Regions from separate parts of the Pseudogracilibacillus sp. ICA-222130 genome, predicted to be linked through region 1. Evidence: riboswitches for the same ligand, from Rfam matches in the RefSeq annotation. Region 1 holds a riboswitch; each other region holds the start of a gene.
What was found. Region 1 has a riboswitch for thiamine pyrophosphate ahead of WKT09_RS08570 (thiamine phosphate synthase). Riboswitches for the same ligand answer to the same signal wherever they lie in the genome.
Positions count from the first base shown of each region.

Region 2: another riboswitch for thiamine pyrophosphate. It lies ahead of WKT09_RS07945 (ECF transporter S component); the one in region 1 lies ahead of WKT09_RS08570 (thiamine phosphate synthase).
Region 3: another riboswitch for thiamine pyrophosphate. It lies ahead of WKT09_RS12690 (3-oxoacyl-ACP reductase); the one in region 1 lies ahead of WKT09_RS08570 (thiamine phosphate synthase).

Region 1 is NZ_JBBKBG010000018.1:35,287-39,577, reverse strand. It holds gene WKT09_RS08585 (MoeB/ThiF family adenylyltransferase) at 1-676, opposite strand, end outside; gene WKT09_RS08580 (thiazole synthase) at 673-1,437, opposite strand; gene thiS (sulfur carrier protein ThiS) at 1,480-1,683, opposite strand; gene WKT09_RS08570 (thiamine phosphate synthase) at 1,685-2,296, opposite strand; TPP riboswitch at 2,460-2,568, opposite strand; gene WKT09_RS08565 (hypothetical protein) at 2,889-3,212, opposite strand; gene WKT09_RS08560 (acyl-CoA dehydrogenase family protein) at 3,318-4,291, opposite strand, start outside.
Region 2 is NZ_JBBKBG010000016.1:4,210-8,500, forward strand. It holds gene sufU (Fe-S cluster assembly sulfur transfer protein SufU) at 1-103, shown strand, start outside; gene sufB (Fe-S cluster assembly protein SufB) at 126-1,523, shown strand; gene WKT09_RS07940 (DUF2200 domain-containing protein) at 1,695-2,048, shown strand; TPP riboswitch at 2,205-2,308, shown strand; gene WKT09_RS07945 (ECF transporter S component) at 2,453-3,058, shown strand; gene WKT09_RS07950 (ABC transporter ATP-binding protein) at 3,048-4,291, shown strand, end outside.
Region 3 is NZ_JBBKBG010000044.1:5,390-9,680, forward strand. It holds gene WKT09_RS12675 (response regulator transcription factor) at 1-441, shown strand, start outside; gene WKT09_RS12680 (HAMP domain-containing sensor histidine kinase) at 438-1,850, shown strand; gene WKT09_RS12685 (YfiT family bacillithiol transferase) at 1,998-2,507, shown strand; TPP riboswitch at 2,570-2,667, shown strand; gene WKT09_RS12690 (3-oxoacyl-ACP reductase) at 2,743-3,507, shown strand; gene WKT09_RS12695 (hypothetical protein) at 3,613-4,291, shown strand, end outside.

The sequences.
Region 1 (4,291 bases):
TTTTCCATAAATCAAAGGCTAGTAATTTTCCTCGTAATGCATCGTTATCCCCGAGAAGTAATTTCAACGTTTCTGTCGTTTGATGGATCACGACTTGTGCTGCTGCCGGTTGGATAATCCCAGCTGTATCACAAGTTTGGCTTCCGATCGGAATTGTCCCAAGCAAACATTGTAAGCAAGGTGTTTTTCCTGGTAAAATCGTGTAACTAACACCATAACTACCAACACATGAACCATATACCCATGGGATGCCTTTTTTATGGGAAATATCATTTATCATCATCCGAATATCAAAATTATCTGTCGCATCTAAAATGACATCCACTCCATCAACAAGATATGTAAGTTCATTCGGTGTCACATCCATCACATGTGCATGGATGTTTACTTCACTATTTATTTCACTTAAAATTCGCTTCGCCGCAACAGCTTTCGGCATTCGATTTTCTGCATCTGCTTCTGTAAATAAATATTGCCGTTGTAAATTACTCCATTCAATATAATCACGGTCAACAATCGTTAATGTACCAATTCCAGCACGTGTAAGCATTTCCGCGCTTTGCGTACCTAATGCTCCAACACCAATGATGAGCACATGTTTATTTCGCAATATTTCCTGCCCATCGTTTCCAATGGGCGGAAATAATATTTGCCTAGAATATCGATCTTGTCTCATAGCCCGAGCCCTTCTTGCGGGCTACTTGCAACTGCATGGGTCTTTTTCGGAATTCTCCCTGCTTCAAATCCTAACTGTCCAGCTTGAACCGCAAGTTTCATTGCCACTGCCATTTTAACGGGGTCTGTTGCTCCTGAAACAGCTGTATTTAATAACACACCATCCGCCCCTAACTCCATGGCATATGCTACATCTGTCGGGGACCCAATTCCCGCATCAACAATGACAGGTACCTCTGACTGTTCGATAATGAATTGTAAATTTAACGGGTTCACAATTCCTTGACCCGAACCGATTGGCGATGCTCCCGGCATAATCGCATGTGCACCAAGATTTTCCAAACGTTTTGCTAAAACGACGTCATCTGATGTATAAGGTAAAACGATAAACCCTTCTTCCAGTAACATTTCTGTTGCTCGTAATGTTTCCACTGGATCTGGCAATAATGTTTTATCACAACCGATAATTTCAACTTTCACCATGTGGCATATCCCTGATGCTTGTGCTAATTTTGCAATTCGAACAGCCTCTTCGGCCGTTTTCGCACCGGCAGTATTCGGTAAAAATTTGAATTTTTGTAAATCAATCTTTTCTAAAAAATTCGGCTGATTCGGCTCATAAATATTCATTCGTTGTACAGCGAATGTTAAAACTTCTGTTTCTGATGCATCAACTGCTTCTTTTTGAATATCAAAATTCGAAAACTTTCCCGTCCCTAAAAATAATTTAGATTGAAAATGATATGGTCCAATTTGTAACATATGTATGCTCCTTTTTGTTTTTATTTGAGAGGAGACCGTTTTCTAACCTCCACCGACGAATTGAATCAATTCAATGTTGTCATTCGGTGCTACTTCTGTTGTAGCGTGGTCTTCTTTTTGCAAAATTTGTGCATTATGTTCCACGATAATAACCGGATTCGAAATGTTCAGATGTGCAATCAACTTAGAAATCGTATTCACATCTTGTGGGATATTCATTTTATTCCCATTAATACGTACATCCATTTCATTCACTCCCTTTTTCTAATATTTTATCCTTGTACGCTTGTGCGCTTTTACGAACATTCTCTACAGAAAAAATATTCGACATGACTGCAGCTCCTGCTGCCCCTGTATCCATCACTGCACTAATATTGTCCGCTGTAATCCCTCCGACCGCTATGACAGGAATCGTAACAGCATGTACGAGCTCACTTAGTTTGCGGAGACCACGGGGTTTCAAGTCCTTTTTACAAGTCGTGTGAAAAATATGACCATACATGACATATTTCGCTTGTTCCCGTGCTCGACTTTGTGCAAAAGGGATTTGATGAACGGCACAACCATATTCCAAATTGGGAAAATGAGCACGGATTTGTACTGGTTCATAACTATGTTCTGGCAAATGAACGCGTTGAACACCGTACATACTCGCCATATCTGCGCGATCATTTATAATAATTTTTTGTAAAGTAGGATCATATGCTTTTACAAGTCGAATCGCAGTTTCATAGTCTTTCACCGTCCAAGATCGTTCACGAATGTGTATATAATCAACGATGTCATATATGTCGTGTGCTTTTTCCGCAAAACTAGTGGCCGTTTCATTGCCTGAAGATATAGCATGTAGTTGGAACAAGGTACTTCACCTCTTTTCATACGTAATAAGGAGTACGAAAATTCGGATTCTTCTGAATGCAAGAGAGCCATTTTAGGAGAACGAAAAAGCCACTCTCCATTGAAAAGGAAAGTGGCCTAGTATGTATATCGTCCATGCAAAAATTTCGAGTTCTCCCGAAAATATATACTAAACATCACTTCCCTTCGCTAGTTTTAACTAGATCAGGTTATAAGAATCCCGGAGTTATACTCCGATCTCAGCTTGTAACACAAGCACCCCTAGTGTTCATATGTAATTTTGTTTGTTCGTCCTTATCTTATCACGGAATGAAAAAATGTCAAATAAGGAAAAGTACCTTTTCAGTCCATTAAACATGTAGTCATGATGACCGCAAGTAAAAAACCTCCACTACCGCTCCCAATCTATTAAAATCAAAACCACTAGTGTGAAGGTTGTGTGTACTGAACCCATAAAGTTAGAATTTTAATTTTGTTGTCCTGTTAATGGATTGCACTTTCAAATTACGTTAGTTGTTCGCTTATATCATCATTTTTTAGCAGATTTCATACATATTCCTAGATTTCTTCCTATTGTATCCACAAAATATCTTCTACATCATAACTTCCTGTTTCATTTTGTGAGGAAGGTGATTGAGCTTTATGGTTGCCTCTTGCAACTTTGGCCTACATTCTTGCAACTTTGAACTGTATTCTTGCAACTTTACTCGATATTCTTGCAACTTCGAACTGTATTCTTGCAACTTCGCACGATATTCTTGCAACTTTGCCCGATATTCTTGCAACTCCAGCCCGTATTCTTGCAACTTCGCACGATATTCTTGCAACTTCGCATGATATTCTTGCAACTTCGCATGACATTCTTGCAACTCCAGCCCGTATTCTTGCAACCTCAGGCCATATTCTTGCAACTCCAACCCGCATTCTTGCCCCCCTCCCGGGCAGAGCCAGTAGCTTTCAAATACATCAGAAAAACGGTGTCCACCATAATAGATGAACACCGTCACAAAGCATCGTATATTTTATACGATATACTTCTCCGCTTCAATGATTTCTGCTGCGATTTCACGTTTCTTCGCAATGACGTTAATTGGATCATGACGCGTTAGTTTTCTTAAAGAAGACAACATCATACGTAATGTATCCCCTTCTTCTACTGCAATTAAGATTTCTTTTGCATCTGCTTCGATACGGTTGAATGCTTCTTGTGCATATACTTGTGTATATAATAACTTCAAGTTCGCTTTATCCGCACCATCGCGTCCGATTGCTTTTTCCGTACGTAAAATTGCCGCTTCCATATTGTACACTTCTGCTGCCATATCTGCTAAGTTTGCTAAGATTTCTTGTTCGCCTTCTAGCTTTTGCATATATTTTTGAGCAGCTAATCCAGCACCTAGTAATACGATTTTCTTCGCATTTTTCAGTAAATATTTTTCTTGCTCTAAAGGCTCTGTGCCAACTTCTTCTGGCATCATCATTAACAACTCTTCCTGTAACCCTTGAGCTGCTTGTAATAATGGCAATTCACCTTTCATAGCTTTTTTCAATAATGTACCAGGAACAATTAAACGGTTAATTTCGTTCGTTCCTTCAAAAATACGGTTAATACGTGAGTCACGGTACATACGCTCGACTTCATACTCTGCCATGAAACCATATCCACCATGCATTTGAACCGCTTCATCTGCAACATAGTCTAATAGTTCTGTTGCTGTATATTTGTTCATGGAACATTCGATTTGATATTCCGCAATCGCATTTGCAATTTCACGACCGTCTTTTAATTCTTCATCTGACAATGATCCCATACGTTGTTCAAATAACCCTACTGTACGGTATACGGCACTTTCATTTGCGTATATTTCTGCTGCCATCGTTCCTAATTTTTCCTGTGTTAAAGTAAAGCTCGAGATCGGTGTACCGAACTGTTTACGTTCATTAACATATTTCGTTGCTAATTCTAAAGCACGCTTCGCACCACCAACGCCACCGA
Region 2 (4,291 bases), on a different contig from region 1:
ATTAGAAGATATTGAAGCATTACAAGGTGTCTCGAATTTTCCAGCGCGTATTAAATGTGCGACATTAGCATGGAAAGCGATGGAACGAGTACACAAAAAGTAAAAACTTTAAGGAGGTTTTTTACGTGGCTAAAAATGTACCTGAAATTGGTGAATATAAATACGGTTTCCAAGATAAAGACATTTCGGTGTTCCGTACGGAGAGAGGGTTAACGAAAGCTGTCGTGGAAGAAATTTCACGTATGAAGAACGAACCTGAATGGATGTTAGAAGAACGTCTAAAAGCTTTAGACATTTTCTACTCCAAGCCGATGCCTCAATGGGGTGGAGATTTATCTGAGTTAGATTTTGATGAAATTGTTTATTACGTGAAACCAACAGAACAACAAGGAAGAACTTGGGATGAAGTACCTGATGAAATTAAGCGTACGTTTGATGCATTAGGTATTCCTGAGGCAGAACAAAAATATTTAGCAGGGGTTTCTGCTCAGTACGAATCAGAAGTAGTATACCAAAGCTTAGAAGAGGACTTAGAGAAATTAGGAGTAATCTTCTCTGATACGGATTCGGCTTTACAAGAGCATGAAGAATATTTTAAAGAGTATTTCGGAAAAGTTGTACCAGCTTCAGACAATAAATTTGCTGCATTAAATACAGCAGTTTGGTCTGGTGGGTCTTTCATCTACGTACCAAAAGGAGTAGAAGCAAAAGTACCTTTACAAGCATATTTCCGTATTAACTCTGAAAATATGGGACAATTTGAAAGAACACTGATTATCGTGGATGAAGGGGCATCTGTACACTATGTGGAAGGATGTACAGCTCCAACCTATACGACAAACTCATTACACAGTGCGGTAGTAGAAATTTTCGTTCAAAAAGATGCTTCATGCCGTTATACAACTATCCAAAACTGGGCAAACAACGTGTACAACTTAGTTACAAAACGTGCATCGGTGGAAGCGAACGGTTCTATGGAGTGGATTGACGGTAATATGGGATCGAAATTAACGATGAAATACCCATCTGTTTTATTACGTGGGGAAGGTGCACGTGGTGTGACCATTTCCATCGCTATAGCTGGAAAAGGGCAACACCAAGATGCTGGTGCGAAAATGTTCCACTTAGCACCGAATACTTCCTCTTCCATCGTTTCGAAATCTATTTCAAAAGACGGCGGAAAAGTATCGTACCGCGGTATCGTTCACTTCGGACGTAAAGCAGAAGGAGCTCGCTCGAATATCGAGTGTGATACGTTAATTTTAGATAATATTTCCACGTCAGATACGATTCCGTACAACGAAATCTTAAATGACAATATTTCTCTTGAACACGAAGCGAAAGTATCAAAAGTTTCAGAAGAACAGTTATTCTACTTAATGAGTAGAGGACTAGAAGAACAAGAAGCAACAGATATGATCGTAATGGGTTTCATCGAGCCATTCACAAGAGAATTACCAATGGAATATGCAGTAGAAATGAACCGTCTAATCAAATTCGAGATGGAAGGTTCGATTGGTTAATCGCATAAAAATACCTATCACAATGATGATTGTGATAGGTTTTTTTTGTTCGATCAGTTTGGATGAATTGTAAAAAGTGACATCTTGAATGTGCATGTATAGAAAAAATTGCAACAAAGCTAAAGGAATATCATCATGCATGTTTTAGTGTGAAAGGATGGAGGAATGTAAATGAAAAAACATAAAATATATACGATGAGTTTTGCGAGTGTGTACCCACATTATATAACGAAGGCGGAGAGGAAAGGGCGGACGAAGGAAGAAGTAGATGAAATCATTCGTTGGTTGACAGGTTACAGTCAGGAACAACTCGAAACAGAACTTGATAAACAAACAGATTTTGAAACGTTTTTTGCACATGCACCAGCAATGAATGAGGCGAGAACACGTATTAAAGGAGTCATTTGTGGGGTACGCGTGGAAGAGAGCGAAGAACCATTGATGCAGGAAATTCGTTATTTAGATAAATTGATCGATGAATTGGCTAAAGGAAAAACAATGGAGAAAATTTTGCGAAAAAATTAATCGAAAAAAAGATTCCTTAATGTTTAAGCAAATCATCGAGGTCACTTTTGATTATTTACATCATGATGCTCGAATTTTCAGACATTGGAATAAAAATGGAGCTTGACAGTTCGCATGCAATCTCGTACAATCGTAGTTAGAAAATTTCATACATGTTAAAAGCACTAGGGGAGCTATGTTGAATGGCTGAGAAAGGTAAACCTTGACCCTTGGCACCCGATCTAGATAATACTAGCGTGGGGAAGTGTGGCCGGGCATATACTGTATATATGTTATTTTTGTATATTTATATATTCGACTGCATTTCCTTATCGGGATTGCAGTTTTTTTATTGGTGAAAAAAGGAAAGGAGCGATCAACAAACAACAAAGCACGACAATCATAACAAAGGAGTGTATGGACGTATGACAAAAAATTGGAAGTTGAAAGAAATTGTAATGTTATCGATTATTTCGGTTGTTGCTGGGGTACTATATATGTTTTTCGTGTTGTTTGCATCTACTTTACGAAATGTATTAACCCCGATTGGACTTGCGCCATTTAGTTTTGAGTTTGTGTTTGGATTATGGTTTATCGGATCTGTCGTTGCGATGTATATCATTCGGAAGCCTGGGGCAGCCCTTTTTACAGGAATTATTTCAGCTGGGGTTGAAATTTTAGCAGGTGGTCCTGGTGGGGCAAAGGTTTTAATCATTGGGCTTATCCAAGGGGCAGGGATTGAGACGGCATTTCTATTAACGAAATATAACAATTATCGTCTTGGCATACTAATTTTGTCCGGAATGATCGCAGCCATATATAGTTTTGTGTATCAATTATTCGCTTCTGGAAATCTGGATCTTGCTCCCTCTGTACTAATTGGGATGCTTTCGATTCGTTTAATAAGTGGAGCATTGCTAAGTGGTGTACTCGGAAAATGGATAGCAGATAAGTTGGCATGTACAGGTGTATTAGATGGTTATGCATTAGGAAAGGAGGTTAGAAAAAAACGTGAACAAGATGCTGCATAAACGAGTGAACGGTGATGAACATGCAAACGGAAGCAACTGGAGGGAAACAAAGCGTCCATTAGTCACCATTGAAAATTTTTCATTTGCTTATGAATCATTGGAGGAGGCCGTTTTACGGGAGCTGGATGTCACATTGTATGAAAATGAAGTGACATTGCTCATGGGGCCAAGCGGTTCTGGTAAAAGTACATTATCGCTCTGTTTAAATGGACTATACCCGGAAGCGGTGGAAGGAGAAACAGCTGGTTCCATAAGGTTTCGCGGAGAACATTTGCAAGATTCTCCAGCTGGCACATGGAGCAAACAGATCGGTGTCGTCTTTCAAGATCCTGAAGCACAATTTTGCATGATTCATGTTGCCGATGAGTTAGCTTTTACATTGGAAAATATGGCGATAAAAGAGCAAGAAATGGACGAAAAAATCGATGAAGTGCTTTTATTAGTCGGCATGGAAAAATATAAACATCGGAAACTTCACGAATTATCAGGAGGAGAAAAACAGAAAATTGCTTTAGCTGCCGTTCTTTTATTGGAACCGACATTGCTTATTTTAGATGAAGCGACGGTTAATTTGGATCCACATGCAACCGAATCATTTATCAACCTTATCCAACACATTCAAGAAGAACGACAAATGAGCGTATTCATTATCGACCATCAAGCAGATGCATGGTTGAATATGACAGACCGTGTATTATTATTAGGGAAAAATGGTCGCTTGCTACAAGATGCATCCCCAGAAGAAATGTTTACGACGTATAAAGCACAAGTGAAAGAAGCGGGCATTTTTATACCGAAGAAGTTTTCTAGCCATTCTTTTGGTGCTTGTTTGTATACTCGTTCCTCCACGCAAAATCGAAATGAAGCTAAAGACGCTGAAACCGTCATGCGTCTCGAACATGTTACTTATAAACGAAAAACGCGGACGATTTTAAAACAGATTCATATGGACATTCCGAAAGGTGCTTTTATATCTATTCTTGGCAGAAATGGGGCCGGTAAATCTACCTTGCTTGAGTTGATGGCTGGAATTATCCCCCCGACGAAGGGAAAAGTTTATTTCCAACATCGACCTTTACAAAAATGGAAAGAAACGAAACTGCGACAACAATTAGGTTTCGTTTTTCAAAATCCAGAACATCAATTTATTACGGATACGGTTTATGATGAACTTGTCTTTTCCATGCGGTTAAATGAGGAACCACGAGAAAAAATGGAGGCTACCGCCACGTA
Region 3 (4,291 bases), on a different contig from region 1:
CAAGTTCTTGGATTAGAACTTGGTGCAGATGATTATGTGACAAAGCCATTTAGTCCTTTAACATTAATGGCTAGAATTAAAGCTGTCATACGTCGTAGTCATCATGCAAACGTAGAAAATACTTCCATGGATCCACAGATGATTAGGATAAATAAAGAGACGAGAGAAGTGTTTGCTAACGGAAAGAATATTTTAGATTTCACGCCGAAAGAATTTGAATTACTGTCGTTTTTAATGGAACATGAGAAGCAAGTATTCACTCGTGAGCAATTATTAGAACATGTGTGGGGATATGACTTCTTTGGAGATGATCGGACAGTGGATGTACATATGAAAAGACTACGTACAAAATTAGGTGAAACAGCAAGTGAATGTCTACAAACGGTGTGGGGTGTAGGGTATAAATTTGTTTCACTTCCTTTAAAGGAACAAAATAAATGAAGTTTAAATATTTTTATCAACAGTTATTAAGCCATATTAGTGTCATCATCGTCGCTTTCCTTATCGTTGCTTTGTTGTTTACACAATTTGTCGAGCAATATATGTATGAAAATAAGACAGAAGAATTGATGACATATGGCGAAACAATTTTGGCGAATTTAACGGCATCGGAAAAGCCTCCGCAACAATTATTGCAGGAATATGGAAGTGTGTTAAAAAATCGCCCGATTCATTTTAGTTTATTTAATGAGCAATCTGAAATTATATATGCATCGGATGGAAAAATACCGGACATTCATTTGGATGATGCAGATTGGAATGAAGTGACAAAAGGTAATAAAGTTATTGTGAAAAAAGACTTTGAACAGTTCAAAGAAGGGGCAACATATGTGATATTGCCTTATTTTCAGGGTGAAAGGTTTGTCGGAGGTATTTTACTTGCAGCTCCAATAAGTGGATTGAGTAATGCGATAGATACAATGAATGCATCATTATGGAAAAGTGTCTATATTGCCGTTGCAACAGCTTTATTATTAAGTGCATTTTTAGCTAGATTTCATGTAAGACGTATTAATGTACTGAAACGAGCGACATCTGCTGTTGCAAAAGGAGATTATTCAATCAAGTTACCAACTTCTACAGTGGATGAAATTGGGGAGTTAGCGGTAGATTTCCAGCATATGGTCGATCAGTTAGAACAATCAGCAAACGAAATTGAGCGGTTAGAAAAGCGTAGACGTCAATTTATGGCAGATGTATCTCATGAGTTAAAAACACCATTAACAACGATTCGTGGAATGATTGAAGGATTGGAAAATAATATGATCCCGGCCTCAGAACAAGAACGTGCTTTACATCTTGCTGAGCAAGAGGCAAAACGACTCATTCGATTAGTGAATGAAAATTTAGATTACGAAAAAATCCGTTCGAATCAAATACAACTTCATATAGAAAAAGTACGAGTAGAGGAGTTGTATAGGATAGTGCAGGAACAATTGCATGCACTCGCAAAGGAAAAAGGAAATGACATCATGATAGATGTTCCGGGCGAGATGTATGTAGAAGCGGATATGGATCGGTTATTACAAGTTGTGATGAATATCGTTAAAAATAGTATGCAGTTTACAGAAAATGGCGTTATTACTTTACAAGCATATGAGGAAGCGGCAACTTCTGTACTCGTTTTAAAAGATACTGGTATTGGCATGGATACGAAAGAAGTGGAACATATTTGGGAGCGTTTCTATAAAGCAGATATTTCTAGAACGACCAATCCATATGGAGAATTTGGATTAGGATTATCTATTGTCAAACAACTTGTTACATTACATGACGGAACGATTGATGTACAAAGTGAAAAAGGAAAAGGAACGGTATTTACTATCACATTACCAAAAAGGAAGGAATAGAAAAGACTCGTTCATTTTGATGATGTTACTACAATTCATGGCTTTAGTTTTGAATCTGAATAGATAACATCTTTCTTATCTGACGAAACAAAACGATTTTTTATGGTAAAATAAGTCTATACAAAGTATACGAAAGGGGATAGGAACATGGATGTGACATATCCGATAGGGCAACTTGAAGTACCAAATAATGCAACAATGGATGATGTAGCAAATTGGTTAAGCGACATTGCAACGTATACAGACCGACTGCGTGAAACCGTAGACGGGTTGAGTGAGGAGCAGTTAGAAAAGAGATATCGTATAGATAGTTGGAACGTTAGAGAGTTAGTACATCATATCGCAGACTCGCAATTGAATATGTACCAACGTTTAAAGATGGCATTAACAGCTAATAATCCTGTTATTTATGCATTTGATCAAGATAAATGGATAGAACATGCAGATAATCGGTTACCTGTTGAATGTTCCATAAAAATGCTGGAAGGAATTAATGAGCGAATTGTCGCTTTAGGAAAAACGTTGACGAATGAAGACCTTTTGCGAACATTTACTCTTCATGGTAATGGAGAGGTGACAGTTGCTGCAAAGTTAAAAAAACTAAACTGGCATGAGGAACATCATTTAGCACATATTCATATCGCGCTTGATTCATAAACGTAAAGCGTTTACTTGAGAAGTTTAGCTGATATGATACAATACAAGTAAATTGCATATAAAAAAATCACTAGGGGAGCTTTATGCTGAGAAGAGTGTACTCTGACCCTTTGAACTTGAAGCAGTTAATACTGTCGTAAGGAAGTGGAAATGTTTTTACAATATAAGTATGTAAAGACCACTTTCTGCGTAAAGTGGTCTTTTTATATGGAATAAAATATTGGGAGGGATCAACATGGAATTAAAAGAACAAGTTGTATTAGTTACTGGTGGAAGTCGTGGATTAGGAGAGGCAATCGTTCGTCAATTTGCAGATGAAGGTGCACAAGTGGTTATTAATTATTTTTCAAGTAAGGAAAGAGCGGAAAGTATTGCAGAAAGTTTAGGAGCGAACCGTGCGATTGCGATTCAGGCGGATGTACGAGACGCGAAAAGTGTTGAAGCGATGTTTGCACGTGCGAAGGAATATTTTAAAAAGCCAATTACGACGATTGTAAACAATGCTTTAATCGATTTTTCCTTCAATGGAGATGATCGTAAAAAGTTAGATACTATTGGCTGGGAAGATTACCAAACACAATTACAAGGTAGTGTACAGGCAGTTTTACATACGATGCAAGCAGGCAGGGAGGATATGGTGGCACAAAAATTCGGTCGCATTATTAGTATTGGAACGAACTTAGTACAAAACCCTGTTGTGCCATATCATGATTATAATACGGCAAAGTCTGCCTTAATTGGAATGACGCGTTCTTTAGCGAAAGAGTTAGGCGCAAATGGTATTTCAGTAAATATGGTGTCAGGCGGGTTATTGCGTACAACAGATGCAAGTAAAGCAACACCGGACGTTGTTTTTGATGTGATTGAAGAAAGTACGCCACTCCAAAAAGTGACAACACCAGAAGATGTGGCGAAAACAGTACTGTTTTTTGCATCACCATGGGCAGATGCAGTAACAGGACAAAATTTAATCGTAGATGGTGGTTTAGTCATGCAATAAAAAACTAGTCTGAATAAAATAGAAGCTCCTCTTACTTTATGATATGATGACAAAAATGGTAAAAATTGTAATTACGGTCATTCTAATAAGGTTGGAGGGGTTTTTTTGAAAAAACAAATATATGCAATCATCATTTTGTGCTTTCTCATTATCCTTTTAACTGCATGTAATCAAGCATATAAGGAAGCAATGGAAAATGGTGAAAATGCCCTTAGTACGTTAGATTATGAAACAGCTCGATCTTATTTTGAAGAGGCATTGCTCGAAAAAGATTCAGATGAAGAAGCCGAAATGTATATCAGTCAAATAGAAGCAATGATGGATGGGATTTCATCCATGGACCAAGGCGAAATGACAAAGGCGGTAGAAGCTTTTTCCGAAGTAATAACTGTTTCTAATGCATCAGATGCATTGATAAAGGAAGCAAAAGCGAAATTAGAGGAGATAGAAAACTTAACATCTACGTATGAAGAAGTAACAGAGAAAGTGGAGGAAATTGAAACATTACATAATGATGGAATGTATAACGAAAGTCTAGATACTATTGAAAAGGTATTAGAAGAAGATCTTACCCATCCTTACGTGAAAGAGTTGCATACAACATTAACATCTTTAGAACAACAAATTAAGAAAAATGAGAAAAAGCGTAAGAAGATTGATAAAATCATCGATGAAGTTGCGACGTATGAGAAAGATAAAGCGTATGATGCAGGATTAAAAGCAGTGGAAGAGGGGTTAGAAGAAGATTTAACCCATGATAGTTTAAAGGAAAAAGAAGCGCTTT